3 regions of the Delftia sp. RIT313 genome follow, and region 3 is predicted to be linked to each of the others. Evidence: predicted binding sites of a transcription regulator. Region 3 holds the regulator's gene; each other region holds the start of a gene.
The links. The regulator FNR, encoded in region 3, switches genes on or off when oxygen is low (the NO sensors DNR and NnrR bind a similar motif). The targets are predictions, from matches to a motif close to TTGATNNNNATCAA.
Positions count from the first base shown of each region.

Region 1: a site for FNR is predicted at 1,940-1,953, ahead of BW39_RS28230 (hemerythrin domain-containing protein). Genes of this name have one in related genera too.
Region 2: a site for FNR is predicted at 2,169-2,182, ahead of cyoA (ubiquinol oxidase subunit II). Genes of this name have one in related genera too.

Region 1 covers NZ_JFYT01000105.1:10,684-15,176, forward strand. Annotated here, with positions in the region: gene BW39_RS28220 (SDR family oxidoreductase) at 1-679, shown strand, start outside; gene BW39_RS28225 (MarC family protein) at 688-1,335, shown strand; gene BW39_RS28230 (hemerythrin domain-containing protein) at 1,379-1,879, opposite strand; gene BW39_RS28235 (hypothetical protein) at 2,148-2,735, opposite strand; gene BW39_RS28240 (CsbD family protein) at 2,880-3,098, opposite strand; gene BW39_RS31585 (hypothetical protein) at 3,496-3,669, shown strand; gene BW39_RS28245 (ABC-type transport auxiliary lipoprotein family protein) at 3,910-4,493, opposite strand, start outside.
Region 2 covers NZ_JFYT01000054.1:50,225-54,717, reverse strand. Annotated here, with positions in the region: gene cyoB (cytochrome o ubiquinol oxidase subunit I) at 1-961, opposite strand, end outside; gene cyoA (ubiquinol oxidase subunit II) at 1,028-2,074, opposite strand; gene BW39_RS16185 (MFS transporter) at 2,373-3,710, shown strand; gene BW39_RS16180 (hypothetical protein) at 3,768-4,127, opposite strand; gene BW39_RS31705 (hypothetical protein) at 4,194-4,394, opposite strand.
Region 3 covers NZ_JFYT01000002.1:103,702-108,194, forward strand. Annotated here, with positions in the region: gene hemN (oxygen-independent coproporphyrinogen III oxidase) at 1-668, opposite strand, end outside; gene fnr (fumarate/nitrate reduction transcriptional regulator Fnr) at 831-1,550, shown strand; gene BW39_RS02325 (hypothetical protein) at 1,632-1,919, opposite strand; gene BW39_RS02330 (FixH family protein) at 2,099-2,413, opposite strand; gene ccoG (cytochrome c oxidase accessory protein CcoG) at 2,471-3,925, opposite strand; gene ccoP (cytochrome-c oxidase, cbb3-type subunit III) at 4,003-4,493, opposite strand, start outside.

The sequences.
Region 1 (4,493 bases), on a different contig from region 3:
CCGGGGCTGGGACGTGGTGATCAGCTACCAGCAACAGCGCGATGCGGCCGAGGCCGTGGTGGCCGACGTGCAGACAGCCGGCACCCGCGCGCTGGCCGTGCAGGCGGATGTGGGCGACGAAGCCGAGGTGCTGGCCCTGTTCGGTGCGGCGGATGCGCAGTTCGGCCGGCTGGATGCCCTGGTCAACAACGCCGGTGTGGTGGATCGCGCGCAGACCGTGGCCGAGATGAGCGTGCAGCGGCTGGAGCGCATGTTCCGCGTCAATACCATCGGCAGCTTCATCTGCGCGCGCGAAGCCGTGCGGCGCATGAGCACCCGCCATGGCGGAAGGGGAGGCGCCATCGTGAACGTCTCCAGCATCGCTTCGCGGCTGGGCGCACCAGGCCAGTACGTGGACTATGCGGCCGCCAAGGGCGCGTTGGACGTGATGACGCTGGGCCTGGCCAAGGAAGTCGCCGCCCAGGGCATACGCGTGAACGCCGTGCGGCCCGGCTTGATAGAGACCGACATCCACGCCAGCGGCGGACAACCCGACCGCGTCGAGCGCCTGGCGCCCAACGTGCCCATGCAGCGCGGCGGCAGGGCCGAGGAGGTGGCCGACGCCATCCTCTGGCTGATGTCGGATGGCTCGCACTACACCACGGGCAGCCTGGTCGATATTTCGGGCGGCAACCTCTAAGGCTCTCCATGGACCTCAAACCGCTGATCACGCTGGTGGCCATCATCAACCCGCTGGCCATCGTCCCCTTCTTCATCCACTACACCGAGGGATTCAGCGCCCAGCAGCGCCAGCAGACCATTCGCACGGCGGCGCTGGCCTCGTTCTGCGTGATCGCGGCCTGCGCCATCATCGGGCTGCAGGTGCTGGACTTCTTCAACATCTCGCTGCAGAGCTTTCAGGTGGGCGGCGGCCTGCTGCTGCTGATCAGCGCGATGAACATGCTCAACGCCCGCCCGGCCGAGGAACGGCCCAACGCGCCCACGCTGGTCGCTGGCGCGGAAAAGGCCGCCATGGGCAACAGCATTGCCGTGGTGCCGCTGACGATTCCGCTGCTGACGGGGCCGGCCTCCATGTCCACCGTGGTGATCTACGCCGACCAGGCACGCACCATCTGGCAGCACCTGGCCCTGGTGGGCTATGGCGTGGTGGTGGCGCTGGTGGTGATGGTCTGTTTTTCGCTGGCGGACCCGATCGCCCGCGTGCTGGGCAAGACCGGCATCAACGTGATGACGCGGCTCATGGGCCTGATCCTCGCGGCCCTGGCCGTGGAGGTGATGGCGGGCGGGCTGGTGAAGATCTTCCCCATCCTGGCATCGCCCGCGATCGTGCCCTGAGCGGGCTGGCTGACTGGTGGCCTTACTGCCGGTTCAGATCGGTTCAGGCCGGCACGGTCCGCGCGCGGTCGGCGCTGCCGTCGCAGGCACCGCCGCAGCCCGTGATGGGCTGCTCGGGCAAGGCCTCAGGGTGCGCCAGGGAGCCCGTGGCGGGATCGAAGCCCGCACTGCGCAGATGCAGGGCCAGCGCCGCATCCATGGTCTGCGCATGGTGCACGAACCAGGCCGCCAGCTCGCCCGCCATGCTGCGGATCACGGCCAGATCACCGGCCGCCGCCTTGCTCGCCCCCTCGCGCATCACCTGCAGCACCACCTTGTGCTGCAGGCTGTGGCAGTTAGTGCTGGTGAAGCGCGTGGACTGCATCCAGCGGTCTTCCTGGTCGAAATGCACCTGCGTATGCGCGATCAACTCATCCCAGCGCGCGCACAGCTGCGCATCATCGGCAGCCTCCACCTCGGCCAGCAGCAGGACGAACTCCTGATGCACCTCGTCCATGGCCGGCAACTCCAATGCCAGCGCTCCGCTCCATTCCAGCACGGCCATATGCTTCTCCTGCCTTCATCGTGAAAGCCTGCAGCTTAGGAACAGCACCGCCCAACCCGTTTGACCCACATCAGCCAACCCGAAAACAGCAAAGCCCCGCGAGCGGGGCTTGGTCAAGGCGGATAAAACTGGCGCGGCCAAAAGGCCAGGGGCACCGAGCAAGAGCCGCCTCGCGGCGAAGGTGCCGTCCCCATCCCTTGCGAAGCAAGTAGAGAGGCGCCGTGCCACGGGGGTAAGGCGCGCAGCGCCTCAGGGGGTGCCTACCAGCTTACTGTCCAAACTTCCGCTTGGCGTCAGCCACGCAGGTGTCCTTGGCAGCGCCACTCATGGTGTCGCAACGGGCCTTGGCAGCCTTGTAGTCAGCTTCGCGGGTTTCCTCGGCAGCGTCCTTGCGGGTTTCGGCCACGTTGGCAGCCTTGGCTGCGGAGTTGGAAGCGGGCTCGGCCTGGGCCTTGTTCACCTTGGCGGCTTCCACGGCGTGCACGTGGGCGGCCTTGGCATCCTTCACGCAGACATCCTTGGCGTCGCCCTTGAGGTCGTCACACTTTTCCTTGGCGATGTCGTAGTCCGCATCAGCCTTGGCCTTGAGTGCCTTTTCGCTGTTCTTGGGCGAAGGATTGCGGCGCGATTCCAGTTCGGCCTTGGCCACGTTTTCCTGGCCCTTGGCCTGCTTCTCGCAGACGTCCTTGGCGTTGTCCTTGAGCGGCTTGCACTGTTCCTTGGCAGCCTTGTAATCGGCCTCGATCTGGTTCTTGGCGGCCGTGTGCTCCGCATTGGTCATGGCCATGGCGCCGGAGGCCATCAGGCCCAGGGCGACAGCGGAAAGCATATGGCGAAAGCGTTGCGGTGTTTGCATGATGGAACTCCTTGTATTTGTACTGAACCGGCCCTTGGTGCCTGCGGCGGCGGGCCATTGGTGCGCGCCCACAGGCACGCTGGCTGTCGAGGAGCGGATGGCGGCGCCGGCCAGGGCGTCCAGCCCATCCGCAGTCCACCCTCGTCAGTCTTCGAAGCGGAAGTCGGGGTTGCGCTTTTGCCAGTCGGTCAGCTGCTTTTCGGCAGCGTCGCGGGCCAGGCCCTGGCGCTCCTGCAGCTTGCCCAGGAATTGCTCGCGCTTGCCGGCGATCACATCCAGATCGTCATCGGTGAGCTTGCCCCATTGCTCACGGATCTTGCCGGTGAATTGCTTCCAGTTGCCCTTGATGCGGTCTTCATTCATGGCTTGGTCCTTTCAGTGATGTTGAAGTAGCGCTGTGCAATCAGGCCTTGTTTTTTCAAAGCCGCGATCTGCATCAGCGACGGTTCCACTGTAAAAAACCTGGGGGCTGCGCGTCGTAGTCTGGACCTAGTGTTGACGGTCGTCCCAGGGGCAGCCGAGACGGTGGGATCGGGACTACAGCCCCTGACGGACGCGCGGGAAGCGCTGGGTCAGGCGCGGCCCGCCCCTGCCCTGAGTACCCAGCCTTTTCCCCGTATGTCCGCCCCTGCGCCGTGGCGGTTGAGCAAGTGCAATGACAGCCGGAGAGTGGGCCGTTCGATGAAGCATTGCCGAGCAAAGATGCTTAAGGCCCCATCGCAAAGCATCGTCGCTAAGATTCATTCAACAGGAGCCTGCCATGCTTACCAAAGAACGCACTGACATCAACACCGAAGTGCTCAGCCTGAAACAGGCCAGCATGTCGCTTGCGCTGATGGCTGCCCGCAAGGCAGTGAACACCGGCCTACTCCGCACGCGTAGCAGCTCCAGCAAGGTGGTCTACACAAGGGAGTTGAGGGTCAAATCCTCCTGATTCAGGCGTAACTCAGGCGTAGGGCCTTCACCCTGCCAAAGCCCAGCTCTGCTGGGCTTTTTGCTTGAAGGAGCGCGGTCAGGCTCACAAGCGCTGCAATCGCCCCGACGTGGCCTCTACAAAGCGGCTCGAACCTGAGTCCACTCCACAAAGAAACAGCCGAACAGTGCAGTGCACCAATCGGCTGTTGTTGAGAGGGGAAGAAAGGAAAAACGGCGGGCTGGCGGCCAAAGCTACCGCTCAGTGCCCCTGCTGCCCCAGCCACGCATCGATCTGCGCAATGGCGGCATCGGCCGCCGTCGCCAGCGCCTTCGCGCCGCCTGCGGCATCGCCGGAGGCGGCAGGGCTGCGCACCTCGAACAGCTTCTGACCCAGCAGGCGGTCCACGGCACCGCTTTGCTCGACCAGGGTGGCGCGCAGGCGCACGACGCCGGCACTGGAGCCGGGCGCGTCGAAGACCTGGCTGAACTCTTCGATGTCCACGCGCAGCAGCGTGGGCACGGCGCCCTGCAGGCGCGGCTGGGCCACGCTTTCGCTGCTGGCGAGCACGGGGCGCTGCACGCCCAGCTGGCTGCGCAGGCGCTGCTGCAGCAGCAGTGCCGGAGGCTGGCTCCAGCGTGCCAGCTGGTAGGGGCGCAGTTCCTGGCCGTTGGCATAGGCCAGGCGGTAGAACATGGCGGTGCTGCCGTCGGACAGGGCGGGAGCCTCCACATCGGCCAGCGCCAGCGGCGTGCGTGCCTGCGGGGCGGCGGATGTGGCGGCCTGCGCGGGCGCGGACAGCGGCGCCAGGCCGAAGTCATAGCGCGCGGGCTGGGCAGGGGGCT
Region 2 (4,493 bases), on a different contig from region 3:
GGCGCTTGCGGCTGAAGGTGGAGACGATCTCCGAGAAGATGCCGAAGCAGGGCAGGATCAGGATGTAGACCTCGGGGTGGCCCCAGATCCAGATCAGGTTCACGTACAGCATGGGGTTGCCGCCCAGCTCGTTCGTGAAGAAGTTCGTGCCGACGTAGCGGTCCAGCGACATCAGCACCAGGGCTGCGGTCAGGATGGGGAACGAGGCCACGATCAGCGCGTTGGTGCACAGGGCGGTCCAGGTGAAGACGGGCATCTTCATCAGGTTCATGCCGGGTGCGCGCATCTTGATGATGGTCACGATCAGGTTGATGCCTGACAGCGTGGTGCCGACCCCGGCCACCTGCAATCCCCAGATGTAGTAGTCAAGCCCGACCCCGGGGTTCTGCGCCCCCAGGTTGGACAGTGCCAGCCAGCCGGAGGTGGAGAACTCGCCCAGGAACAGCGAGATCATCACCAGCACGGCGCCGCCCGTGGTCATCCAGAAGCTGAAGTTGTTCAGGAACGGGAAGGACACGTCGCGGGCGCCGATCTGCAGCGGCACCAGATAGTTCATCAGGCCGGTCACGAAGGGCATGGCCACGAAGAAGATCATGATCACGCCGTGTGCCGTGAAGATCTGGTCGTAGTGGTGCGGAGGCAGGTAGCCCAGGTTGTCGCCGAAGGCCATGGCCTGCTGCAGGCGCATCATCAGCGCGTCGGCAAAGCCGCGCAGCAGCATGACCAGACCGAGGATCATGTACATGATGCCGATCTTCTTGTGGTCGATGCTGCACAGCCAGTCGCGCCACAGCGGGCCCCACAGGCGGAACTTGGTGAGCAGGCCCAGCACGGCAAGGCCGCCGAGCACCACGGCGATGAAGGTCGCCAGCACGATGGGCTCATGCGCCATCGGGATGGAGTCCCAAGTGATGCGTCCCAGCAGCCAGTGGGCCTGTGCCGGGGAGGTATGTTCAGACATATCGAGTCTCTTAGGTCGTGATGGGAGCGGGCGGCGGTCTGGCCGTCGTCCGCGTCCGCTAACTGCTTATTGCTGCGCAGCGGCTGCGGAGCCGTCGCGCTGGTCCAGGAAGGCCACGACGCGGTCGGCGTTTTGCACCGTGCACACATCCTGGGGCAGGTTCATGCCCACGGCCTTGAGATAGGCTTCGCCGCCGGCAGCGTCGATGGCCATCATGTGATGCATGCACATCTTGCCTTCTTCGACACAGCGGTTGAGCACCTTGTCGTACAGGCCTTCGTCCACCGTGGCGAAGCGCTCGACCGGGTTACGCTCGCTGGGCTTGACCAGGTTCAGGTAGGTATCGCGCGTCAGGGCCTTGCCTTCGGACTTGGCCTTGGCAACCCACTGATCGAACTCTTCGTTGCTCAGGCCATGGAACTTGAACGTCATGCCCGAGAAGCCGGCGCCGCTGTAGTGCGATGCCAGGCCGTGGAACACGCCGGGCTTGTTGATCACGGCGTTCAGCTCGGTCTGCATGCCGGGCATGGCATAGATCATGCCGGCCAGGTCAGGCACGTAGAAGGAGTTCATCGTCGAGGTGGCGGTCAGCTTGAAGTGGATGGGACGATCCACGGGAGCGGCCAGCTCGTTGACGGTGGCGATGCCTTTTTCAGGGATGAAGAACAGCCACTTCCAGTCCATGGCCACGACCTGCACCTCCAGCGGCTTGACATCGGTGCTCAGCGGCTTGGTGGCCGAGACGCGGTCCAGCGGACGGTAGGGGTCCAGCTTGTGGGTGCTGATCCAAGTGATGGCGCCCAGCGCGATGATGATCATCAGCGGCACGGACCAGATCACCAGCTCCAGCGTGGTGGAGTGGTGCCATTCGGGGTCGTAGTGGGCCTCGGTGTTCGACTGGCGGTATTTCCAGGCGAAAAGCAGCGTGAGGATGATCACCGGGATGATGATGATCAGCATCAGCAAGGTGGCCGTGACCACCAGGTTGCCTTGCTGCGCGGCGATGTCGCCGGCGGGGTTGAGCACGACGGCTTTGCTGCAGCCAGTGAGACTGGCTGTCAAAGCGGCCGCGGTGAGCCACGCAGGCCCACGGAGTTCCTTGATTTTTAGCATGCTAGGGGCGCAACAAGAGCGCGTTTACATAGAAACGCGGATTACAAGATCCGGGCAAATGTATTACGAAGTATAAATTTGTCCATTGGACATTTTGTCCAACGTCAAGGAGAACCCGGGAACTTTCTGCTACCTGGGCGGGTGCACGGCAGGTGCCTGGCGGTCCGGAGGCCGCATTTTCGCGTCGCGCGCAGCAGGACAAACACCGAGGCCGGTCGAGGTGGAAACCGCCTTGCGCCAGATCAAGCGAGGGCGTAGAACAGAGCTGTCAGTGAGACGAGACAAGGAGCATCCATCTATGAGCGGCCTCGACACAACTGCAAGCTTCCCCGGCGGAAGCTATGAGAGCAAAGAATCTCTGTCCCGCGCCGACACCCACGAAGATGTCACGCCCAACGAAATCGCCGTCGGCGTGATCATCGGGCGATCCTCGGAGTACTTCGACTTCTTCGTGTTCGGCATCGCCTGCGTGCTGGTCTTCCCGGCACTGCTGTTTCCCTACCTTTCCAAGCTCGACGGCACGCTGATGTCGTTCGCCATCTTCTCGCTGGCTTTCGTAGCCCGGCCGCTGGGCACGGCGCTGTCCATGGCCGTGCAGCGGCGCTGGGGGCGGGCGACCAAGCTGACACTGGCGCTGTTTCTGCTGGGCGTGTGCACCGTGGGCATGGCCTTCCTGCCCAGCTACCAGCAGGCGGGGGTGAACGCCATCATCGTGCTGGCGCTGCTGCGCATAGGCCAGGGCATTGCGCTGGGCGGCTCGTGGGACGGCCTGCCGTCGCTGCTGGCCATGTCGGCGCCCAAGAACCGGCGGGGCTGGTATTCGATGATGGGCCAGTTGGGCGCGCCGCTGGGCTTCGTGCTCGCGGCAGGGCTGTTTGCCTTCATCTACGCCCATGTGGGAGCCGACGAGTTCCTCAGCTGGGGCTGGCGCTATCCCTTCTGCGTGGCCTTTGCCATCAACGTCGTGGCACTGTTTGCCCGGCTGCGCCTGGTCGTGGGCCAGTCCTACACCGAACTGCTGCAGCAGCGTGAGCTGGAGCCCATGGGTGTGCTGCCGCTGATGCGCGACGAGGGTCGCAACGTGGTGATCGGCGCGTTTGCCGCCCTGGCCAGCTTTGCGCTGTTCCACCTGGTGACCATCTTCCCGCTGTCCTGGATCTCGCTGTACTCGGACCAGTCGGTGACCCATGTGCTCGGGGTGCAGATCGTGGGCGCCTTCTGTGCGGCTGCCGCCATCATGGTCTCGGGCTGGCTGGCCGACCGTGTGGGCCGGCGCAACACGCTGGGCACCATGGCCTGCCTGATCGGCATCTTCAGCTTCCTGGCGCCCTGGCTGCTGGGCAGCGGAACGATGGGCAACAACGTGTTCATCATCGTCGGCTTCATCCTGCTGGGCCTGTCCTATGGCCAGGCGGCAGGCACGGTGACGTCCAACTTCCCCTCACGCTATCGCTACACGGGTGCTGCGCTGTCCTCGGACATGGCTTGGCTGGTGGGCGCGGCATTCGCTCCGCTGGTGGCCCTGGGCGTGTCCTCGCGCTTCGGACTGGTGGCGCTGGGGATCTATCTGCTGTCGGGTGCGCTGTGCACGCTGGCGGCGCTGGGCATCAACCGCGCCATCGAGACGCGCGACTGAACGGGCCCTTGTAAGCCAAAGGCCGGCTCTGCCGGCCTTTTTCGTTGTGACTTCGCCTCAGGGGTTTTCACCGTAGCGCTGCTTGAAGTCGAATTCGAGCCTGTCGCAGTCCTGCACCGATTCAAACTGCTGCGTCTTGCGCTCGGCCTCTGGCCGCGCGGTTTCCTTGCGGCAGATCTTGATGGTTTCGCGCTCCACCCAGCGCGCCTCGCCTTCGGGCGTGGACAGCAACTGGCCAGCCAGCATGAGCACAGCGAAGAAGGCCACGGGCAGGCCGATGAGCCAGGGCACGATGCGGCTTTTTGGCGGCTTGGGCGATTTCGGCGGTGTTGGCGGTTTGGCCGGATCGGATCCGTTGGCGCTGGCAGCGGTGGCCGGTTCGCTGGAATGGGGCTCGGGTGTCTGTGGTTGCGCCATGGTGTGCTTGCTGTGGTTCCGGCTGGCGATTATCCAGGGCGCCCATCGCGCGCAGTCTGAGCGGGATCAGGGAACGGCGAGATCGCCTGTGCTAGCCATCTCCCTCATCTCCTGCACCAGCCATTTATCCAGCGCAAGAATGTCGGCCCTGCGCCCCGGATGGTGCGCCATCCACAGCTGCAGGCGCCGCGGACCGGCCAGTCGCGCGCCGCTGTTGCGCGCGCATGTCAGCGATCCGGTCAGTGACGGGTTGGAGATCGTGCTCAAGGGCGGGCAGATGGGAGGAGAGGCCTTCTTTGGCCACGTGCGTGATAGAGGCCAGGCAGGGCTCGCTGCCGCAACCATGGGGCAAACCTATAATGCGCG
Region 3 (4,493 bases):
TCGGGCGTCTGCTTGGGCAGGCCGTAGATCAGGTCCACGTTGATGGAGGCAAAGCCCAGCTGCCGCGCGGCCGCCACCAGCTCGAACACCTGCTCGGCCGGCTGCACGCGGTGCACCGCGATCTGCACCTGCTCGTCGAAGTCCTGCACGCCGAAGCTCAGGCGGTTGAAGCCCAGCTCCTTGAGCACGACCAGGCGCTCGACGCTGACGGTGCGCGGATCGACCTCGATGGAGTACTCGCCACCCGGCTCCAGCTTGAAATGCTCGCGCAACAGGCCCATCAGCGTGCGCAGCTCGTCGTCGGAGAAGAAGGTGGGCGTGCCGCCGCCCAGGTGCAGCTGGCTGACGGTCTGGCCCTTGCCGCAATGGGCCGTGTGCAAGGCCATCTCGCGCGCCAGATAGTCCAGGTAGACGGCGGCGCGATCGTGGTGGCGCGTCACGATCTTGTTGCAGGCGCAGTAGTAGCAGAGCGACTCGCAAAAAGGCACGTGCACATACAGCGACAAAGGCGTGGCACGCGCTGCGGTACTCGATTTGCGTTGTTGCAGCGCCAGGATATAGTCCTCTGCACCAAAGGCCTCGACAAAGCGGTCGGCGGTAGGGAACGAGGTGTATCGGGGCCCCGGTACGTCAAAGCGACGCAGCAGCTCTGGGGTGACAGCGGTCATGGGTTTTTTCCTCTAATACCTCGACTGTGCCGCAGCACATCGGTCATGTCCTTGACTCATATCAAGAGTTGTTTGAGGGACTGCTGCGACAATTTGATCCAACTCATCGCAATCCACGAGGTCACCGCCGGCACGCTGTGTGCCGCTGATGTTTATCACTCCATGAACCTTCAGACCATCAAAGCCTCCTGCTCCAACTGCAACCTGCGCGAACTGTGCATGCCCATGGGCCTGGATGCCGAGCAGATGCAGCGCATCGACGACATCGTGGCCACGCGCCGCAAGGTCAAGCGCGGAGGCCTGCTGTTTCGCAACGGCGAGACATTCACCTCGCTGTACGCCATCCGCACCGGCTTCTTCAAGACCTGCGTGGCCACCGAGGATGGACGCGACCAGGTCACGGGCTTTCAGATGGCCGGCGAGATCATCGGCCTGGACGGCATCGTCAACGACCACCACACCTGCGATGCCGTCGCGCTGGAAGACGCCGAAGTCTGCGTCATGCCCTTCGACAAGCTGGAAGACCTGTCGCGCGAGGTCACGGCCCTGCAAAACCATGTGCACAAGGTCATGAGCCGCGAGATCGTGCGCGAACACGGCGTGATGCTGCTGCTGGGCAGCATGCGCGCCGAAGAGCGCCTGGCCGCCTTCGTGCTCAACCTGGTGCAGCGCCTGCATGCGCGGGGCTTTTCCAAGTCCGAACTGGTGCTGCGCATGACGCGCGAGGAAATCGGCAGCTACCTGGGCCTGAAGCTGGAGACGGTGAGCCGCACCTTCTCCAAGTTCGCGGACGACAACATCATCGAGGTGCGCCAGCGCCATCTGCGCATCCTGGACACGGAGGCGCTCAAGCGCATCGTCAACAGCCAGCAGTGCCAGTGAGGCTGCAAGGGCGGCAAGCATTCATCCGCCAATGAACAAGGCCCGCGACAGCGGGCCTTGTTCATTGCGGCGGGCTCTCGCTCAGTCCCGCCCCAGCCCCTGCATGGCCAGGTCCGGGTCGGGCTCGGAGACCACGCCGTCATTGAGATCGCGGGCCGAGCGGCCCAGCATGGTGGTCATCAGGCTGGAGAGCATGGTCACGCCCCAGAAGGCGAAGAAGGCCAGCGTGTAGATGCCCTGGCGCGACCAGCCCAGGTCGCCGAGCCAATGCAGCTCCAGGGGGTCCACAAAGGCAAAAACCAGCATCTCCATCACGGCGGCTGCCAGAAAGGCAGGCCAGGCAATCCACATCCAGCGTTGGGCCAACATCAGCGATCTCCTTGTGCTGTCGAGGGGTCGCCTTCATTGTGCGCCGCGCCAACGCATGGCGCCAAGCCCCGCAGCGCCCTGCACGCCTGTAGGAAACCCTCACCCGTCGCGCATGCCGGAGATGCGATCCGCCATGCAAAAAGGCCGCGACTGCGGCCTCTTGCAGGGGTGCACGGCGATCAGCGGTCCGTGGGGTGATCGTGCGCGGGCGTGGCCGCATGGTTGCGGCCGGTGACGGCGGGCGCCATGCTCTTGGGCACTTCGCGCACGCCATCGGCACGCTCGTTGATCGTGATGCCGTTGCGGTAGTAGTCGGGGTCGATCACGGGATCGGCGCCATTGATGGCGATGATGGCCGTGATCACGGCAGCGACCACCACGGCCGCCGGGCCGGCCACCACCAGCCAGACATGGCCGAACTTCCACCAGGGCTTGCCGGCGTCGGGGTGCGAGGGAGCCTGCGCGGGCGCGGACACTGCGGGACTGGAAGACATGGGAAACCTCTTTCTTTCAGGCGGCAGGCGCGGACCTTGCCGCGCCTGCCAGGAACATCACCGGGGCACCAGGAAGACGGCCTTTTCGGACGCGCGTCCCGCGCCCGAATGCACGGCATCGATATCGAAGAATACGGTGTGCGAGCCCGGCTCGGCCGAACCGTAGGGAATCTGCAGGCGCGCCGCAATGCCGCGCGTCTCGGCCGGGCCGACCTCGACTTCCTGCTCGGACGCCAGCTCCAGCCCATCGAGGCCGTGGGCGCTGATGCGGTAGCGCTGGGCCTGCTCGGTGGCATTCATGATCTGCAGGCGGTAGACATTCTCCAGCTTGCCGCCCGCCACGATGCGCGACAGCGAGGCGCGGTCGCGGATCACGTCCACCTTGACCGACTGGCGCAGCGCCAGGCTCACGATCATGGCCACGCTCAAGCCGATCAGCACGGCCGAGTAGATCAGCACGCGCGGACGGAAGATGCGGCGCAGCACCTGGGCACGCCGCCACAGGCCGGCCATGGCGTTCTGCGTGGTCAGGCGGATCAGGCCGCGCGGGTACTCCATCTTGTCCATGATGGAATTGCAGGCGTCTATGCACAGGCCGCAGCCAATGCATTCGTATTGCAGACCGTTGCGGATGTCGATGCCCACGGGGCAGACCTGCACGCACATCTTGCAGTCGATGCAGTCGCCCAGGCCCTGGGCCTTGTAGTCCACCTTCTTGGTGCGCGGCGCACGCGGCTCGCCCCGGCCCGTGTCGTAGCTGACGATCATGGTGTCCCGGTCGAACATGGCGCTCTGAAAGCGCGCATAGGGGCACATGTACTTGCAGACCTGCTCGCGCATGTAGCCCGCGTTGCCATAGGTGGCAAAGCCGTAGAACAGCACCCAGAACATCTGCCAGCTGCCCTGCAGCGCCAGCAGCTCGCCGCCCAGCTCGCGGATGGGCACGAAGTAGCCCACGAAGGTGAAGCCGGTCCACAGCGCAATGGCGATCCACAGCAACTGCTTGAGCGACTTCTTCCAGGCCTTCTCGAAGGTCCAGCCGTTCTTGTCCAGCCGCATGCGCGCGCTGCGGTCGCCTTCGACCTTGCGCTCCACCCACATGAAGATCTCGGTGTAGACCGTCTGCGGGCACGAGAAGCCGCACCACAGGCGCCCGGCCACGGCCGTGAACAGGAACAATGCCAGCGCCGAGATGATCAGCAGGCCCGCCAGGTAGATGAAGTCCTGCGGGTACAGCACCAGCCCGAAGAGATAGAAGCGCCGCGTTCCGAGGTCGAACAGCACCATCTGGCGCTGGCCCCACTCCAGCCAGGGCAGGCCGTAGAAAACCAGTTGGGTGAGAAACACCAGGGCCCATCGCCAGCGTGCGAAGACACCGCTGATGGAGCGCGGGTAGACCTTCTTTTCCGACTCGAACATCGACACCAGCTCGCCCGGATCAGGCGTGGCCGGCGTGATCGGAATGACTTTGCGGGGAGGCTTCCCGGTGTCATCCCCGCTCTCGGGCTTCATGGTGGGTTCCTTTGTTTTTTTGAAATATCTGAAAACTCAAAACGCAAAAAGGCGGCGCCGCAGCGCCGCCCCTGTGCTTACTGACGGACTGCGCCGTCTTTGTGCGACATGCCCCAGACATAGGAAGCAAGCACCGCGATCTGCGCCTCGGTCAGCTTGTCCTTCTGGGCAGGCATCTCGTTGTGCTTGCCGTTGTTGATCATGGCCGTGATGGCGGCCTCGCCCCAGCCGTGCAGCCAGATGTCATCGGTCAGGTTGGGCGCGCCCAGGGCCTGGTTGCCCTTGCCGTCCATGCCGTGGCAGGCTGCGCAGGCCGTGAACTTGGACTTGCCCAGCGAGGCCTTGAGCGAGTCGTGCGGGCTGCCCGACAGGCTCAGCACATAGTGCGAGAGGTTGCGCACATCGTCGGGCGTGCCGACGGCAGCGGCCATGGGCGGCATGATGCCGATGCGGCCACCCGTGATGGTTTCCCTGATCTTCTCGGGCGTGCCGCCATGCAGCCAGTCGCCATCGGTCAGGTTGGGGAAGCTCTTGCCGCCGCGTGCGTCCGAGCCGTGGCACTGTGCGC